DNA from 4 places in the Amphritea sp. GJ51-11 genome. Region 2 is predicted to be linked to each of the others. Evidence: predicted binding sites of a transcription regulator. Region 2 holds the regulator's gene; each other region holds the start of a gene.
The links. Region 2 encodes PhoB, which activates phosphate uptake and scavenging genes when phosphate is short. Its sites were predicted from a motif close to TGTCATANNNNTGTCANA; they were not measured.
Positions count from the first base shown of each region.

Region 1 (4,887 bases), 1.2 Mb from region 2:
GATAGTTATTTTGTCAGTCAGCTAGGTACCCACCAACTGGCGGCACTGGGTTTTACCTTTCCTGTTTCATTTACGGTGATCAGCCTATCGATCGGCTTGAGTATTGGTACTTCTGCAACCATCGCTAGGCTGATCGGTTCGGGCAACGAATCCGGCGCTCGACAGCTAACCACCGACAATCTGTTAATGACCACCTTGTTGATGATCACCATCGCAGTGTTGGCTATTCAGGTGATCGATCCGCTGTTTCGTTTATTAGGGGCAGGGGACGATTTACTTCCCTATATCGACCAGTATATGTCGGTGTGGTTTGCTGGGGCGGTTTTCTATGTCCTGATTATGGTGTCTAACAGTTCATTACGGGCCAGCGGTGACACTCGCACACCCGCCTTATTGATGGGAATCTCATCGTTGCTTAACTTGGTACTCGATCCACTGATGATTTTTGGTTGGGGGCCGGTGCCTGGGCTAGGGATTCAAGGGGCTGCGATTGCCAGTGTGATTGCCTGGAGTGTGACGGCGGTGTTTGCTTTATTAAATCTTTATTTTAATAAAGGTTTATTGGTGCTGCGGATTGAATCGGTTTCTGCTGCACTGCAGCACTGGTTGATGGTGATGAAGATCGGTTTTCCCGCCGCGCTGTCGAATATGATGACACCGATTGCCGCGGCTATTATGACGGCGATTGTGGCAACTCACGGGCCTGAAGCGGTGGCGGCATTTGGTGTTGGCAGCCGCTTAGAATCACTCTCCTTACTGGCGAATTTGGCTCTGTCGATGACCCTGCCACCCTTTATCAGTCAGAACTTTGGGCGCGGTCATATTGAGCGTGTTCGCGGGGCTTACCTGTCCGCAGTGAAGTTCGCGCTGTTATGGCAAGCCATTGTTTATCTACTATTACTCCTCTTTGCCGGTGGCATTGGCTCGCTGTTTAGTGACAATGAATCGGTGATTAGCTTAATCGGATTGTGGATTCTTATTGTGCCGCTTGGGTTTGGCTTTCAGGCCGTCACCTTTCTGACTGCGTCCAGTTTCAACGCTTTACATCAGCCAATTAGAGCGATGCGGATCAGCGTGTTTCGATTGTTTTGTCTCTATGTGCCGTTGGGGCTATTAGGTAATTATTTGGCCGATTTACAAGGGATGTTTATCGGTTTTGTGATTGCGAATATGTGCACTGCAGCAATGTCGTATTGGTGGATGCAGCGACATCTCAAACGTCTGTAAAGTCTTTGACTTCAGTAAAATAAGTTGTATCTTGTCTTAAGGCCGTAACAGACGAAACCTAAACTCTTGAGCTAAGTCAAAGCTTAGTTATAGAGCTTATGTAAGTCTCTGTTATAGGGCTGCATATTGAATGATTTTGGGTGATACTGCTCGTTTGGTTTGCGATCAAATTGTTTATCACTCAACCAAAGTCATATTACACTGCGGTGCTGTTAACGCTATTATCCGCGCAGTGTTAATAATAACTAAATAATAACAACGCTATACAACGACTCGAAACAATCAACTCTCAAGAAGCAAAGGGGACACGAGCATGACACAGAAAATTGCTCTAGTAACAGGAGGTACGGGTGGTATTGGTACCGCTATCTGTCGGGCATTGGCTGACGCAGGCGTAAAAGTTGTTGCTGGTTATAATTCTGGCGGTAACCATGAAAAAGCTAAAGCTTGGCAGGCTGAGCAGAAAAACGATGGCTATGATATTTTGGTTGCCTATGGTGATGTTACCGATGAAGAATCATGTGCTGCCTGTATTAAAACGGTAGAAGAAGTCGCCGGCGGTAGCGTCGACATTCTGGTCAATAATGCGGGTATTACCCGTGATGGTACTTTCCGTAAAATGAGCTGGGAACAGTGGAACGAAGTATTATCCGCTAACCTAGACTCCATGTTCCATATGACCCGTTTGGTTATCAATCCTATGCTGGATAAAGGCTGGGGTCGGGTTATCAATATCTCATCTGTTAATGCACAGAAAGGTCAGTTTGGTCAGTGTAACTACTCTGCGGCTAAAGCGGGTATTCATGGCTTTACTAAAGCATTGGCGCAAGAAGTGGCCGCTAAAGGCGTAACAGTGAACACTGTTTCTCCTGGTTACGTCATGACACCGATGGTTGCTAAAATTCCTGAAGAAGTTCTGGAAAAGATTATTCGTCAGGTACCTGTCGGTCGTCTAGGTGAGCCTTCTGAGATCGGTAAAGCGGTTACTTACTTGGCTAGCGATGATTGTGGCTATGTAACCGGTTCTGACTTCTCCATTAATGGTGGTCAACACATGTCATAAGCTGTATTCAGCTGATAAAAAACCCGCTTTTGCGGGTTTTTTTGTGTTTCATTTTTTGTTTCAAGTGCTCAATTAATGAGCACTTGAGGACAATTTACGCAGGGTTTCAACGAGCCTGCTGAAGGTTACTGTAGAAACGGATCTGTAGAGCTTCATGTTGCAGGGTGAGTGGCTGACACTGCCACTCTAGCTCTAACTGTTTAAGATCGTTACTGTTGGTTGAGGTTTGACGTTGCTCTAGGGCCTTTTGCAGTCGGTCCATCTGATATTCCATGCGTAAGGTCTGGTCCTGTTCAGGTGACTCTAATCCGAGTAAAATTTCCAGTCGGATACAGAGTTGGCGCAGCGCTTTCTCGGTAACTTTAAGCAGATCTTCCAGTTCAATTTCGTCTGAGATGAAGGCCAGCAATTGCTCGTAGCGGGCATTGATCATCGGTCCAAACTCGCCCTCTACTGCATCACACTGATGCCATGCGGCTTCAATCTCATCCAGTGCTAACTGGTCGAGAGTGCCATCCTGAATAAAGTGCTCCAACTGATCGCACAATTCGATGCGTTGTAATAGGGCGGGATAGGTTTGGCTGTCAGCCAGAGATGTGTTTTTAACGCCAGTCGGATTTGGTTGTTGCTCGTTCTGTTTGTTCTTATTGAGGTTTTCAAATATCTGGTTACAGGCTTTACGAAACGCTGGCCAGAGTTCCCGTTCGAGGCTATGGAAAGTATTGCCTGCTTCCTTCCAACGCTTCTGCAAGGCCTTCACGTCGGCTGCCGCGGTGCTGAGATCTTCTTCTGTTAGCAGTTGCTCAGCCTGCGTAAGCAGGGCTTTCTTCACATTGGCTACTTCATCTCGGTGGGCCGCAATTTTCTGATCGATCTGTTTGAGTAGAGCATTAAACTCGGTTTGCACTTGGCGACCAGGGGTTCGATCTACCGGTGCATACTCTTTCCATTCTCGCTTAGCGGTGCGGCTGACCTGTTCGATCAAAGACCAGTCAGCTTGTTGCCAGTCGATCTGTTGGAGGAAGTTGCCAAGCTCTGACACCAGCGCGGTGCGTTTGTTGAGGTTATCCGTACGTTGCTGCTTCTGTAGTCGAAAATATTGCTCACAGGGCGTATAGGCCTGATCTGATGCGGCTTTAAAGCGCTGCCAGGTTTTATGTGAGTGTAGCGGGTCATCGCTGTCGAGCGCTTTCCATTGTAGCTGTAGCGAATTGATCTGTTTTGCCAGAAGCGGTGCCTCGGTGCTGCTGTCGATTAGGGCTTCCATCGCCTCGCATAAGGCTTCTTTCTTTTCTTTTACGGCAAAACCCTGCCAGTTTTTCAGTTCGTTGAGTTGCGCCAGTAGTCCTTTATAGCGTTGCTGCAGTGATTTGGGAGGATTTCCGCCCATATCGTTCAACTGTGTGTCGGCTTGCTGTGCCAGTTGGCAGGCATGTTTGATTTGCCCGGCTTCGATCTGTTGTTCGAGTTGGTTCAGCAGTTCAGTCAGATCCTGATAACAATGTTGCTGTTCCTGTTTTAAGCGATTGATCTGTTGTTGGATGTTGTCACGTTGTCCGCCAAGGCTATGTAACCCTTCGGGCGGTTTTATGTCGCTAGGCCAATTTAACTGTTTGATGAGTTTATTCCGCTGTTCAAGCTGGCTCAGCAAGAGGGTTTTATCGGCGTCATTGGGCTGTTCGTCATCGAGTAAAGCGGCAATGACTGGTTGCTGTTGCAACCATGTACGGCCAGCCTGTTGATAGTGATCAAAACGCTGTTTCAGCGGCTTGATCAGGATTGGGGCTTTTTGCGCATCGATGCGGTGTAATTGCTCGATGGTGTTATCCCAGCAGGTTTGTTCGGCATCCAGATCAGCTTTGCAAAAGAGTTCGCCGGAGATCAGACTGGCGCAACGGTTAACGGTGTCTTCTAAGGTTTGGCACAGCGCTGATTGCTGCAACGCTTCACTATGAACTTTTTGCTGTTCTGCCTGTTGTTGCTGGCATTTTAGCTGTTCGGCATTGACCGTTTTCTGGCAACATTCAACCAGCGTGTTATAACGCTGCTCTTGGTTGTCATCGTTGGCTTCTTTTAGACCTGCCCATTGCTGACAAAGGGCTTCCAGTTTGGCGCCATAAAGAGGGAAGTACTCGGTTCTACTGAGCTGTTCAAGACTGCAAAGCAGTTCTTCTTTACGCAACAGCCATTGTTCTTTAAGACGGGCTTGCTCCTGCTGTTGCTGCTGTTTATTGCGAATAATCCGATAGACGGTTTTATCCCGTCCTCGGATCGCTTTACCGGCTTGTTCTAATAGTTCTGGAGACTCGAGCTTTTCTGCTGCGAGTTGGCGCAGTTGAGTACAGTTGCCATTAAGAATGACTGAAATCAGACTTTGTTGATCGTTGATGCGACGTATCGCATGTTGCTGGATCTCTGCGTTTTCACTGTGCAGGGCAATATGCGCGAGCATATTCTCATCCTGGAGACAGTTAATGCACTCATGTTGCTGGCTGTAGGTATAGCCGGGGTCTAAGATGATTTCGCAGATCCGTTTAGCGACACTACGACGGATATCGGGATCCACATCATGGGCTAGAATGTCGGATAATAGATCG
Region 1 covers NZ_CM147881.1:3,165,326-3,170,212, reverse strand. Annotated here, with positions in the region: gene AC0L4K_RS14150 (MATE family efflux transporter) at 1-1,227, shown strand, start outside; gene phbB (acetoacetyl-CoA reductase) at 1,541-2,290, shown strand; gene AC0L4K_RS14140 (DUF349 domain-containing protein) at 2,397-4,887, opposite strand, start outside.
Region 1: the regulator PhoB is predicted to act here: its motif matches at 1,260-1,277, upstream of phbB (acetoacetyl-CoA reductase).

Region 2 (4,887 bases):
CTATCTGGTAAGCGGCACGGATGTGCGCCATAGCAGCTTGAAAGAGATTAAACGTACGGTACGTGAAGTCGAGCAGAAAAAATAAATTCGACCAGACGAAAAACTAAAAAGGCAGCCGACCGGCTGCCTTTCCCTTCTACCTGCCGCTACCTGATCTGCGCTTAGTCCTCGAAGGCACATATACGCAAACCGATCTTGCCACCATGAATCGGCGCAGCGGTGAGCAACAATCCTTTTGCCTGCAGTTTACCGGTATTTTTTAACTCAGACATGACCTCAGACGGAACGCCTCCGCCACACCACCCGGGTATCAGCTGCTTCATTAAACTTAAAAAAACAGCATCTAAATCCCATAGATCACCCTTCATATCACAAACAGCTTCACCCGCTTTACGCGAATAAGGACGCTTCCCCAGCTTTCCCTGGGGTCCCCGCTTTAGATCAATTGGCACGCCTTCACCCTATACTTATTATCAATTATTCAGCGTACAACTTATCTCGCAGAGCTTTATTATTTATAACCACCGCACCTAATATCAGGTGCAGTGGCTAATTAGAAATTCTAACGTAATTGATATAGTTGTTGTACTAATAATGTGGTTATTAGCTAAGAAGAAAGTGAACCTAGTTCCGGGGCGAGAAAGATGCCCAATGAGGGCGCTGCACCCTCATCTGAAACAGCGAAAAGTAAACCAACGCAGAGACTAACAATAATCAGCAAACGGGGGAAAACGCTCGATCAGCGCCTCCCGCCCTAACGCCCTTAGACGTTTGATATTACGTTCAGGAATCTGCTCGGGGTTAGGATAGTGGGCCAATGCCCGGCTCATCTCCGCTTCTCGAATAATATGGAAGGTTGGCCAAGGTGAGCGGTTACTCCAATGGCTTAAGTCGTCTTCAGGCACACCGGCAAACAGATAGCCCGGATGAAAGCTCGCCAGCTGTAACACGCCTTCTAAGCCTGCCTGCTGCAATAAGTCTTCAAACAGGTGAAGATGATCTAGGTACTGATAAAAATCGCCTAGCCCCTCAGGGACGATGAACAGCGTCGTAGAAATCGTTTGCTCATCGCTCGCCTGTAGCTGTTCGACTTCAGCTAAGAAAGCCGCTACTAGCGCCTCCCCTTCCTGGGCTGCCGTTACCGCATATCGCAGCGAGTTATCTTTCACCACTGGAGCGGCGAAGGGGCAAAGGTTTAAACCGACAACCATGCTCTCAACCCACTCACGGGTCATCTGTTCTACCTGTTCTGCTGAATAACGCGGGGGCGTTTTAACCATACCTTTCATTTAATCCTGAGCCATGTGAAACCGATACTTTTACATCCTGTTAGGGTACTATACGGCCAATTTTTTTGCTGAGAAATTATCGTGCCCGTTGCTCTCAATCAAAACCGTTTTGATACTCGCTGGTATGCATTTAATCGCCCTGCAACGACCGCTGCGCCTCGTATCTGGCGTAAATGGTTACTAGACCGGGGATCATTGACACAGCATCTAATTCACGCCAGTGACGGCGATTTTAAAGTCAATGTGCTACGCCAATATTGGGGGCGTCCTAGCCGTATGGAAGCACTTGCATTAAAGATCTCCACGCGGCAGAAAGTCTTGATTCGCGAAGTGCAATTACTCGGTCATAACCACCCCTGGGTGTTTGCCCGCACGATTATCCCGGCCTCCACTCTCACCGGTAAACAGCGCAAACTTCACACCCTGGGGTCTCGGTCGTTGGGTAGCGTCTTATTTCGTGACCCCACCATGAAACGAGATCCTTTGGAGATCAGTCGCCTACAACTCAGTGATGGCGAAATAGCTTGGGCACGCCGTTCAGTGTTTTATCTGTCAAATAAGCCACTTCTGGTGGCCGAGGTTTTCCTGCCCGCCCTACAACAGGTAAACTATCAGCACAAATAACGATGGATCATTAACGATGCAACCCGGTACTCAAAACACCCGCCTCACTTGGCAGAAGCTGAAAGCCTGTGGCGACCTTATGCGAATTAGCAAACCGATCGGCAGCTTTCTGCTGCTGTGGCCGGCTCTCTGGGCTCTGTGGATTGCCGCTGAGGGGGTTCCTTCATACAGTTTGCTGTTTATTTTTATCTTGGGAACCTTCCTGATGCGTTCAGCAGGCTGTGTCATTAATGATTTTGCCGACCGCAATATTGATGCTCACGTAAAGCGTACCGCACAACGCCCGCTACCTGCCGGGCGAATCTCTGCCAAAGAAGCCTTGATACTGTTTGTTGCGCTACTGCTGGCGTCTTTTGCACTGGTGCTGTTTACCAATACCATCACTATCTATCTATCGGTAGGCGCCGTTTTCCTAGCGTTTTGCTATCCCTTTATGAAACGCTATACCCATCTACCGCAGGTGGTTTTGGGTATGGCGTTTTCGTGGGCGGTGCCCATGGCCTTTAGCGCGACCCTCGGAGAAGTACCCGTTATCAGTTGGCTGATTTATACCGCAGCGGTTATCTGGACCGTGGTCTATGACACCATGTATGCCATGGTCGATAGGGACGATGATGTTCGAATCGGGGTTAAATCCACCGCCGTCTTATTCGGTGATATGGATAAAGTGATTATCGGCATATTGCAGCTACTCACCCTCACTATTTTACTTATGCTAGGGGCGCAATTACAGCTATCGATCTGGTTTTATCTCGGAGTGATGGTGATGGCGGGACTATTTGTCTATCAACAATACCTCATCAGAGAGCGTCAGCGGGAAGCTTGTTTTACCGCCTTTCTCAACAATAATTACGCTGGGATGGCAGTTTTTATCGGTCTATTTCTGCATTATCTAACCATTTAAAAACAAATACTCTTGCCACCTAGGCGACTTTGTCATATTTCTGTAACAGTTTCATAATCTAATGACCGTCTTAATACATTATAAATAAATGAGGTGATTGGTCATGACGTCGGGTAAACGCGTTCTGATTGTTGATGACGAGGCTCCGATTCGCGAGATGATCGCTGTTGCACTCGAAATGGCTGGATACGATTGTGTCGAAGCGGATTCTGCGCAAGCCGCGCATCCAATGATCGTCGATTGTAAGCCAGATATGGTATTGCTGGATTGGATGATGCCCGGTATTAGCGGGATCGAATTCGCACGGCGACTGCGTAAAGATGAGATGACGGCGGATATTCCCATCATCATGCTGACCGCTAAAACCGATGAAGATAATAAGATCCAAGGACTGGAAACCGGCATCGATGACTATATCACCAAGCCGTTCTCTCCCCGGGAACTGGTTGCCCGGCTAAAAACCGTCCTGCGCCGCACCACGCCAAAAGGTATCGAAGAGCCGATTACGGTTGATGATCTCACCCTAGATCCGGTGTCCCATCGCGTCAGCTCCGAACTTAAACCACTGGAACTTGGGCCAACGGAATTCCGTTTACTACAGTTTTTCATGACCCATCAAGATCGCGCCTACACTCGTAGCCAACTACTTGATCTGGTGTGGGGTGGCAACGTCTATGTCGAAGAGCGTACCGTTGATGTTCATATCCGTCGGCTGCGTAAGGCGCTCAGCGAACGCCATGATTATCTAATCCAAACCGTTCGCGGCACGGGTTATCGTTTTTCATCACAGACCGCCTGAGACTGACTGATGTACAATTCCAGCCATTCAATAGCCAGCAATCTTGCGCTCACCGCAACGGTTAGCTTAGTGGTTGGCTTTGTTATCGGTTACCCAGGATGGACACTCGCAGTGGCGCTGCTAGGCTGGGGCCTCTATCAGGTTAAACAGTTTAATCGCCTACAGCAGTGGCTCATGCGCATCGACCATACCGATGTCCCCGAAAGCCGAGGTTACTGGGGCGAACTGTTCGATGAGCTGTCCAGAGACCAAAAGCGTCAGCTGTCACGGACCCAAGCGCTACGCAACGTCATCCACCGCTTCCAACAATCATCCGCCGCCCTGAGTGATGCCATCGTGATTATCGATGCGCAAAACCACTTAGAATGGTGGAACCGAGCCGCCGAAAAGCTACTCGGTATGAAAGCTCAAACCGATCGAGGCCGCTCGGTGATGAACCTATTACGCGATCCGCGTTTTGTGCGTTATTACCGTAAAAACATGTACGACGATCCGCTGCAGCTAACGTCGCCGATTCAGAAAGATATGGTGCTCGAATATCGCATTACTCGTTTCGGTGCCGGGGATCGTATACTCGTTGCTCGGGATATCACCCGCCTTAAACAGCTGGAACAAACCCGTCAAGATTTCGTCGCCAACGCCTCTCACGAGCTGCGCACACCCCTCACTGTTATCCGTGGCTATCTTGAGACCTTTCTCGATCAAGACCTACCACGCCCACTACAGCGCGGCCTGAGCCAGATGGAGAGCCAATCTCGGCGGATGGAAAACCTCGTCGCGGATCTGCTGCTGTTATCGCGCTTGGAAACTAGCGCCCATGTAGCCGATGAATTACCGATCCCTCTCCATGCTATCGTCACCCGTATTCGGGAAGATGCGCTGGCCCTCGGACAGGAGAAAGATCAATCCATCACTCTGGAGTTAGAACACAGCAGCACACTGTTAGGTCAGGAGTCCGAGGTTTATAGCGCGATCTCTAATTTGGTCTTCAATGCGGTGCGCTACACTCCGGCGAAAGGCGCGATTAAACTGCGCTGGTGGACCGATAAAGAGGGTGGCCACTTCACCGTGCAGGATAATGGCCCCGGTATCGACAGCATCCACCTGCCTCGATTACAGGAACGCTTTTACCGGGTAGATGAAAGTCGCTCATCCGACAGTGGCGGCACCGGCTTAGGCCTCGCGATCGTCAAACACGTGATGCTTAGGCATGGTGGTAAGCTCACCATTAGCAGCCAATTAGGTAAAGGCAGCACCTTCACTTGCCACTT
Region 2 covers NZ_CM147881.1:4,399,705-4,404,591, reverse strand. Annotated here, with positions in the region: gene phoU (phosphate signaling complex protein PhoU) at 1-85, shown strand, start outside; gene AC0L4K_RS19930 (hypothetical protein) at 162-452, opposite strand; gene AC0L4K_RS19925 (DUF1415 domain-containing protein) at 705-1,280, opposite strand; gene AC0L4K_RS19920 (chorismate--pyruvate lyase family protein) at 1,371-1,913, shown strand; gene ubiA (4-hydroxybenzoate octaprenyltransferase) at 1,930-2,817, shown strand; gene phoB (phosphate regulon transcriptional regulator PhoB) at 2,921-3,616, shown strand; gene phoR (phosphate regulon sensor histidine kinase PhoR) at 3,626-4,887, shown strand, end outside.

Region 3 (4,887 bases), 2.0 Mb from region 2:
TAATTTTAAATGTTTGTCTTAACTATTAAATGTCGCTAACTTAAAATAGCCGGTACAAATATGGCCCTGATAGCAACAATCCTTTTAAAAACAGACAATAAGACCCTAGCAATCATGATAAACAGCAGCGCAGCAACAACTGACAAGGGCGATAACTCTGCCCTAAAAGTGGTAGGTGATCTGAAACAGGATATTCTCACAGGCTATTTTCAACCCGGTGAAAAGCTCAAAATGAACCGTCTAAAAGAGCGCTATCAGGTCGGCGTGAGTCCGCTGCGCGAAGCCCTTTCGCAGCTATTGATCGAACAATTGGTGGTGGTTGAAAATCAGCGAGGCTTTAAAGTGCACCCCGTATCCCGCGAAGAGATGTTAGATATCTACGCGACGCGGGCCGAAATTGAAGCCCTCTGTATTGGCTTAGCCGTAGAGAAAGGTGACGATGAATGGGAAGCCGGTATCCTTGCGGCGGCTCATACTATGCATAAGTTTGGTGATATGGTCGAAAAAGACCCTCAGGAGTGGGAGCGGCGTCACCAAGCGTTTCATACCGCCATCGCTAAGGGGTGTAATTCACCCACCTTACTGCAGGTGCGCCGAGCGCTATATGAAAAGGCATCCCGTTATCGCAACCTCTGGCTGAAGAAAAACATGGCCAATAGTCTCGTCTTTGATGCGAACCAAAAAGAACATCAACAACTGATCGATGCCTTGTTAAAAGGTAATGCAGATGCAGCTCGAGACCTGATTAAACAACACTTACTCAGCCCAAGCCGCGCGCTGGAAAAAACCCCAGGGCTCGACGCCCTTTCGGGTTAATTCCCATCGTTTAATGGCGCGCTCAACTGAACGGAGCCACACCGATTAACCATTTATGGGCCCACAGTACAGTAACGCCATAAAGCGCCAAACCTGCCACCACCAAAACCACATCATTGATCCAAGATTCCGGCACCGTGGGTAATGAGCGAGCCTTACGTTTTTTCAGTGAGATACGATCAATCACCGCCCATGCTAAGAAACTGCCAAACAAAATCAGATCTGCCAAGGTGCCGTTAACCAATAGATGTGACAGTGCCCACAATTTGACCGCCACCAACTGGGGATGACCCAAGACACGCTGTATGCGTCCGGGAAAATACGGCGCTAACGCAAAGACAAACACCGGTAGTAACAAAAGTGCCGCAAGATGGCGCATCCAGCCGGGGCTTACATAAATCAGTTGAGGGTCTAACCGGGCCGCGGCATAGCCGCTAACAATCAACCACAAACCCAACACAGAAATCGCTATATAAGCTAGCTTCCAACCCATATCACTGATAGCCACCGCCCTATCTCGCAGTGGCTCAGCGACAATCGATATTGAATGAATCCCCAAAAATAGAATCAAACCTAAGATTAACACCAGCATTGTTTATTCCTTACACTTAAGTCCTTAAAAATAAGTTCTAAAACAGACGCATAAACGATGCGTACCGTTAATACCGTAGCTAACCACAAAAGTATGGCCGATGACTACCGCAGCGCAGCATTCACTCCATCACCTGTCCAGCATGTCATCTACTTGTTACTTTTTAGTCATCTAATATTCATATTTCAAGTCTAGTCTTGGTGCGATAAATGACTCCACTCACCTTCGTTATCAAGATAGTTTTTAGGAACATTGAGCATGAAAAAAGATCTTCTGCAGGCCGATTCAGCGTTGCATACCGAACTAGACTCCGACTTCAGTAAAATAATCGATGCCGGTATGAGCCGCCGCCGCTTTATGCAGGGCGGTGCAACGGCAATGGGTCTCTTTCTAGCGGCTAACCCGCTGAGCCAAGCGGTTGCGGCAACCACACAGCCTGAAAGCAAGCTACTGGGCTTTAAAAAAGTACCGACCAGCACTGCAGATACCTTTATCGTGCCTGAAGGTTATGTTGCCAAACCACTGATCTCTTGGGGTGACCCTATTCTTCAAGGCGCACCCGCGTTTGACGAGGGTGGCATGCAGCCTGCCAGCGCTCAGGCGGGCCAGTTCGGTGATAACACCGATGGCATGAGCTACTTCCCGCTGTCTGAAGATCGCGGCTTGCTGGCCGTTAACAATGAATACACTAACTACAAGTTGCTGTTTAACCATCGTGGCGATGCCATGACCGCCGATGATGTTAAAAAAGCCCAGGCCGCCGTAGGTATCTCTATATTTGAGATCCAGCGCACCGCCAAAGGTTGGGAATACAGCAAAACATCCACTTACAACCGCCGTATCACTGCGAATACTGAAATGCATTTAACCGGCCCAGCGGCAGGTCATGCGTTAGTCAAAACCAAGGCCGACACCACGGGCACTAAGGTACTAGGCACCTTTAACAACTGTTCAAATGGCGAAACCCCATGGGGCACTTACCTTACCTGTGAAGAAAACTTTAACGGCTTCTTTGCTAAACCCGGCGGTGAGTTAAATACCCATGAAAAACGTTACGGCCTAAAAGACGACAGTAAATACCAGTGGTTTAAATTCGATAGCCGTTTCGATATGACCCAAGAGCCAAATGAACCTAACCGCCACGGCTGGGTGGTTGAGATCGACCCAATGGATCCGACGTCGACTCCGCTCAAACGTACTGCCCTAGGTCGCTTTAAGCATGAAAATGCCGCCGTTATCGTCGCCGATAATGGTCATGTAGTGATCTATCTGGGTGATGATGAACGGGGGGAACACCTGTACAAATTTGTCACTAAAAACAAATATAACCCAGCCGATAAAGCGGCTAACCGCCACTTACTCGATGAAGGGACTCTCTACGTGTCCCGTTTCAACGCCCAACCCGGTGAAGTCAGTGGTAGCGGCGAGTGGATCGAATTAACCCATGGCAAAAACGGCCTAACCGCTGAAAATGGCTTTAACAGCCAAGCAGAGGTGGTTATCTTTGCCCGTGAAGCGGCGACTGTTGTCGGCGCGACCACCATGGACCGCCCAGAGTGGGTAGCAGTCAACCATAAAACCAAAACCGTATGCTGTACCCTGACCAACAATAAGTACCGTGGCAAAAAAGACAATCAGCCGATTGGTGGCCCAAATCCACGTGCCAATAACAAGTATGGTCAGATCGTGCGTTGGAACGAAGCCGGCGCTAACAACGCCGCAACAAGCTTCAAATGGGATCTATTCTTGGTGGCAGGTAATCCAACGGTACACAAAGATTTCTATGCCGGCTCCGCTAATATCAACGATGAGAACATGTTCAACAGCCCCGATGGCTTAGGTTTTGATAACGACGGTCGTCTCTGGATCCTAACCGATGGCAAATACTCCAATGAGGGAGATTTTGCCGGCATGGGGAACAATCAGATGCTCTGTGCCGATCCAAAAACCGGTGAAGTACGCCGCTTTGCAACCGGGCCAATCGCTTGCGAAATCACCGGCCTGACCTTCTCGCCTGATCAACGTACGGTCTTTGTCGGCGTTCAACACCCCGGAGAAGCGGATAAACCGTCCCATTTCCCTGCGGGCGGTAACAGCAAACCTCGTTCGACCATTATGGCGATTCAGCGTCAAGATGGCGGCATTATCGGCGCCTAAGCCGATGCCCAACAGGTTCTGATAACAGAGCCTATTAGTGATTAGTCTAATTTTACCTAAAGCCCTCCCAAAGTGGGGGGCTTTTTACATTTAAAGTCCCTCTCACCGACCCGGTCTACTGTCAGGCTTGCAGAACCTCTGTTAAAATGAAGCTACCTACTTAATAGGTTCACCACGACTTCATTCACCTGAATAGTCATTAGGCTGTCACTTGCTAAGCTATTCATTTGCTAACGCAGAGATAAGGCCAACCTATACACATGCTATCCCGCCTTTTTCTTATGGTTATCCTAATGGCTGCAGAAATGCTGACCATGAAGGCCATGCAAACACTGGAGATTCCGCTCAGTTTTTTTGGCTGGAAATATTTCTCGATGCCAGTCTAACCGCCTTAATCACCATCTTCACCATGCGCTTCATGCTCAAAACAAAACGCTTTATCGCGCGGGAAGATCTCAGCAATGAATCACTCCTGCTGCGCACCGCCATTATCGCGTTTACAGTGGCAACCGTACTCGCACTGGTTCTGCCATTACTAAAGTTATCCTCATCAGGTGTAACGACGCTTATCGCCTGCGGCCTGTCTTTTTCCCTTTTAACCACCTTGCTAATCCATTATCTATTACTCAAAGGTGGAACAATCGGACAACTCAACCATCGTTCATTGATCGAGAAAGTCCTCGCCTTACGGGGATTTCTGCTACTGACTTACCTCGCATCACTGAGCCTGTTTCTCTTGTTGTTGCTCAATATTTATCAGCAAGAGCATAAGACCCATATCGCCGAGGCGATTGCGCAAGAGCAGCAACAGTTAAAGCTGATCAGAAATGGACTCCACGAACATATTTCCAAAGCGGCCTCCGATACGCGAATGCTGGCGTTACAGGATAATTTACAATACCTATTAAAGGGCGAGATCGACGCCGCTAGTCGGTTAGCCCGAGATTATCTTAGCCTAGCCACGATCAAGCCCGCTTATGAACAGATCCGTTATATTGACGCTAAAGGCATTGAGGTCATCCGGGTAGATCAATCGAGCCTCGGCCCGGTGGTCACCCCGCCAGACGCAATGCAAGATAAGCATCAACGCTATTATTTTGCCGACTCATTTAAGCTTTCAGCCGGTCAGGTCTACGTTTCAAAAATGGATCTTAATATCGAAAATGGCCGCATTGAACTGCCGTTTAAACCGATTGTGCGTATCGCTACCCCGGTATTTGATCAACAAGGTAACAAGCAAGGCATTGTCATCATTAACTTGAACAGCACGGCCCTGTTCACTAAATTAAAACGGGAAGCGAGTAGTATTGCCGGCGAGCTGA
Region 3 covers NZ_CM147881.1:1,671,700-1,676,586, reverse strand. Annotated here, with positions in the region: gene csiR (DNA-binding transcriptional regulator CsiR) at 115-816, shown strand; gene AC0L4K_RS07290 (NnrU family protein) at 839-1,408, opposite strand; gene AC0L4K_RS07285 (PhoX family protein) at 1,667-3,565, shown strand; gene AC0L4K_RS07280 (cache domain-containing protein) at 3,984-4,887, shown strand, end outside.
Region 3: the regulator PhoB is predicted to act here: its motif matches at 1,552-1,569, upstream of AC0L4K_RS07285 (PhoX family protein).

Region 4 (4,887 bases), 2.1 Mb from region 2:
AAGGAGATCGCTGGGGTATCTTTATGCGTTAACAGCTGATCAACGACATCTTTCGCGCCATGCACAACTTGCAGCAAACCTGCAGGTGCGCCGGCTTCTTGAAACAGTGCCGCCAGACGCATCGGCGTCAGTGGATCCTGCTCAGAAGGTTTCAATACAAAGGTGTTACCGCAAGCGATCGCCATTGGGAACATCCACAGCGGAATCATCGCGGGGAAGTTAAATGGGGTAATACCGACACACACACCCAGAGGCTGAGTAATGCTGTAGCAATCGATTTTACGGGCAACGTTTTCAACCGTTTCACCCATGCTCAGGGAAGCGATATTGGCCGCATGTTCAACCACTTCGATACCGCGCCATACATCGCCCTTAGCATCATCAAAGGTTTTGCCGGTTTCTTGAGATAGCAGCTCAGCAATCTCATCATGGTTTTCTTTTAGCAATGCCTGATAACGCAGCATCAAGCGAGCACGTTCGCCAACCGGCATCTCTTTCCATGTTTCAAACGCGGCTTTCGCGCTCTCGACGGCCAGCTCTACTTCATCAGCGGTTGCGCAAGGCACCTGTGCAATCACTTCTTGAGTGGCAGGGTTAGTCACCGGAATCCAGTTATCACTGCGGCTCTGAACCAGCTCACCGTTGATCAGTAAAGGAACTTGTTGCGTCATGTTTTGCACCTTCGTATTTATTGTAACGTTCTGATTATTGTTGTTGGCAGACCCCGTTAAAAACCGGATCACGCTGTGTGTATGGGGTCACATTAAAGCATAGCTTGCGGCTGCACATGATTGATAATGTTGCTATATTAATGGACTATATTGCTATTGAATACATGAATACCCTAATTAACCCTTTATACCTTAGTCGAGTAGCCACTGTGAGCACCCCATCAAACTGGCCCCTGCCCCCCCAGAGCATTCGCTTTGTTTTGCCCCATAAAATTATCCAAAAACTCAGTGATAATAGGCTTTCCAGGGATCTTTACCCGTTAGGGGCCGGCTACTATAAACACGCGGTTGGGCACCGCATGGAACGCCTAAAACATGATGACCACTTATTGATATACTGCCTTGAAGGTAAAGGTAAAATCCGTGTAAACCAGAAGAATATTGCGGTAAATAGCGGTGATTTAGTGGTTCTTCCACGCGGCGCTGCACACCAATATGCCTCCAGCCCTAACTTTCCTTGGACGATCTACTGGTGCCATTTTGAAGGCGGGCTGGCCGATGATTTTATCGCTCACCTAGAGATTCCCAGCCACAAACCGGTGGTTCATCTGGGGCTGCACAGCAATCTAGTGGGTGAATTCGAGGCGCTACTTGAAGCCCGCCATAGCAGCTATCACCTAAATGCCTTTATTAATGCCGCCAACCAATTGCGGCAGATTCTCACCCATATCGCGCTACTGCAACCACTGGTGCGCAGCCAAGACGCCGATAGCTTCGACCTAGAAAAAATCCACAGCCTGATGCAGGCGCATATCCATGAACAACTGGATATCGATACTTTGGCGAACAGCGTCAATCTATCGAAATTTCACTTTATCAAACGCTATAAAGATGCCACCGGCACTACACCGATCAATCACTTTATCCAGCTCAAAACCCAACGGGCTTGCCACCTGCTGGATATCAGCACCCGCACCATTGCCGAAGTGGCCTTTATGGTGGGCTATGAAGATGCCTACTATTTTTCCCGTATCTTTAAGAAAGTGATGGGCATCTCGCCAACCCAATATCGAAAACTACAAGTCGGTGCTTGGTCCTATAAGAGTTTTAAACAAGAAAACTAACAGCATCCCATGCTATGCCCAGCGCTCATCAGGGCTGATGCACAACGAAAAAAACAAAATACTGTCACTAAACTGCAACCCATTCGCCTTAACTTATTGAGCTCTTTGATAAGCACTTTGGGATCGTTCGCATACCTCCTGAAGCACTTTCAACCTCTCGGGATGGTTCAAGCCTAAGCGCTTGACCCACCTTAATCTTGCCTGCAAGACGTTTCAGGAGACTCAAATGGCAACATCCACGACGTATCCCGCTCGATCACCCATGTCAGGCGATAGTAAGTTAAGCCTATTTTTCGCCATCGGTTTTATCGCCATGATTGGCTACTTTTTAGCATGGGGGCTGGATTACACCCAACACAACCATGTCATGATCTTTATGCTGGCTACCGCCTTCGGGGTCTTCATGGCCTTCAATATCGGCGGCAATGATGTCGCCAACTCCTTCGGCACCAGCGTAGGCGCTGGCACTCTGACGATTAAACAAGCACTGTTAGTGGCTGCCATTTTTGAGGTCAGCGGTGCGGTTATCGCCGGCGGCGAGGTGACGAAGACGATTCGTAAAGGGATCGTTGACCTATCCACCATCAATGTCGATCCCATGCAGTTCGTCTATATCATGATGGCGGCCTTACTTGCGGCCGCCTTGTGGTTATTAATCGCCACAAAACGGGGCTGGCCGGTTTCCACCACCCACTCCATTATCGGTGGCATTGTTGGCAGCTCCATCGCCTTAGGTTTTTTTGTCGATGGCCCTGATACCGCACTCGCCCTGATTAAGTGGGATAAAATCGGCACCATTGCGGTTTCATGGGTACTCTCACCGGTACTCGGTGGACTGGTGTCTTACACCCTGTTCTATCAAATTAAGAAATATGTACTGCGCTATAACGAAGCCACCGCTGAAGAGTTGGTGACCATTAAGCAGGAAAAGAAACAACATAAGGTGCAGCACAAAAAAGCGTTTGAGCATTTAGCTGAACTGCAAAAAATCGCCTACACCTCGGCGATGGCGCGGGATGCGCACACCGTGCGCGATGGTGATTTTGACCCCGAAGAGCTGGAGTCAGATTACTATAAAGAACTGCATAAGATCGAACAAAAGAAAAGTGAGCTTAACGCCACCCATGCTTTAGAAACCTATGTGCCGATCTTTGCCGCCCTAGGTAGTATGCTGATTGCCGGCATGCTGCTGTTCAAAGGGTTAAAGCATATGCAACTGGGTTTAAGTAGCCTAGATAACTACCTGATTATCGGCATGATTGGTGCAGCGGTCTGGTTGGTGATGGCGATATTTGCCAAAACACTGAAAGGCAAAGACCTCGATAAATCGACCTTTTTGATGTTCAGTTGGATGCAGGTATTTACCGCCTCCGGTTTTGCCTTCAGCCACGGCGCCAACGATATCGCCAATGCGATCGGCCCCTTTGCTGCCATTCTGGACGTACTACGTACCGGTGAAATGGGCTCCCAAGCAGCCGTACCAACTGTCGCTATGCTGACCTTTGGTATCGCCCTCATCGTAGGGCTTTGGTTTATTGGTAAAGAGGTGATTCAAACCGTCGGCCACAACCTCACGAAGATGCATCCTGCATCCGGCTTTGCGGCCGAATTATCGGCAGCGGGTGTAGTGATGCTCGCCTCGGTCATGGGCTTGCCGGTTTCGAGCACCCATATCCTCATCGGCGCCGTGCTTGGTGTCGGCATGGTCAACAGCAATGCTAACTGGTCACTGATGAAGCCTATCGGCATGGCTTGGGTGATCACCCTTCCCGCCGCCGCACTTATGTCGGCCATCACGTTCTATCTGTTGATGATCGCTTTTTAAGCGAGCTAACCCTTTATAACAACCAATAAAAAGCCAGACAGTAACGTCTGGCTTTTTAGGCTTTCACGGGTGAACAAGCCGCTACTTAGTCACTCCCACTCCTGCATCACCACATGGGTGACAATTTTCACTCCACTAGGCAGCTCTTCATCTACCTCTTCAAGAATGTCATGCAAACGCTGCATCGAGGCAAACTCTAAGTACACCAGCAGATCCACTTCGCCACTAATCCCGTGACAATATTTCACCTCGGGATACTGCAAGAGAAACTGCACCAATGGACGACACTTAAAACCACCATGTTTAATCTCAAAATGTGCCTTGAGCGGGCCTTGTTGATCCAGCTTCGTCGAAGTGATCACCCGATATCCGAGAATATCCCCTTGCTCCTCCATCCGCTTCATCCGTTCAGAGACAGCGGGTCGCGACAGGTTCACCTGTGCGGCAATCGCCGAAACACTCTGACGGGCATTATCCCGCAGCGCGGCGATTATTTTCTGATCAAAACTATCCATGCGTAAACTCGGCTATTCAAATCGTCAGTAGCAATTTGAAAAATGCTGCAGATCGACGGTAAACCACGACGTAATATTTCCCGCACTCAGCGTACACTCTACTGACAAGATATATCGATCTGGAAAAAAGATGCCTAGGCTAAATCAAACAATCACCCGCTGGCAAGGGGTGGGACTCATTGCAACAACTCTTTTAGGCACCGGCGTGTTTATTCTGCCGCAACTTACGATTGCTGCCGCTGGCGATAAAGCCATCTGGGCTTGGGTTATTCTACTCTTGGGCATTCTGCCGCTGGCCTATATTTTTGCCGAACTCGGACGCCGCTTTACCCATTCTGCCGGGCCAGCTTACTTTGTTGAGCGTGCTTTTGGTCAACTTCCGGGTCGTATTATCGGCCTCTTATTTGTGTTTACCGTCCCCCCCGGGATCGCGGCAGCACTGATGATGACCTTTAAGTTTTTACAACCCATTGTCACCCTAAGCGACAGCCAAACCCTCACCGCCGAACTACTTGTTTTCCTGCTGATATTTTTTGTTAACCGGCGCGGCTTACAGTTATCGGGGCGGATACAAATGGCGCTCACCCTACTGATCTTAGGGGTGGTGTTAGCCATGATGGCCGCGGTTTTTATCCAGCCTCCGGTATTAACCTCAACCGCAGCCGTCAGTCCAGCCACGCCTCATGATTATAGCCATATCATGCAGGCGATCAGCCTAGCAATTTGGAGCTTTCTCGGTATCGAGGCGATCA
Region 4 covers NZ_CM147881.1:1,773,748-1,778,634, reverse strand. Annotated here, with positions in the region: gene AC0L4K_RS07735 (CoA-acylating methylmalonate-semialdehyde dehydrogenase) at 1-671, opposite strand, end outside; gene AC0L4K_RS07730 (AraC family transcriptional regulator) at 836-1,795, shown strand; gene AC0L4K_RS07725 (inorganic phosphate transporter) at 2,022-3,620, shown strand; gene AC0L4K_RS07720 (Lrp/AsnC family transcriptional regulator) at 3,710-4,135, opposite strand; gene yjeH (L-methionine/branched-chain amino acid transporter) at 4,266-4,887, shown strand, end outside.
Region 4: the regulator PhoB is predicted to act here: its motif matches at 1,858-1,875, upstream of AC0L4K_RS07725 (inorganic phosphate transporter).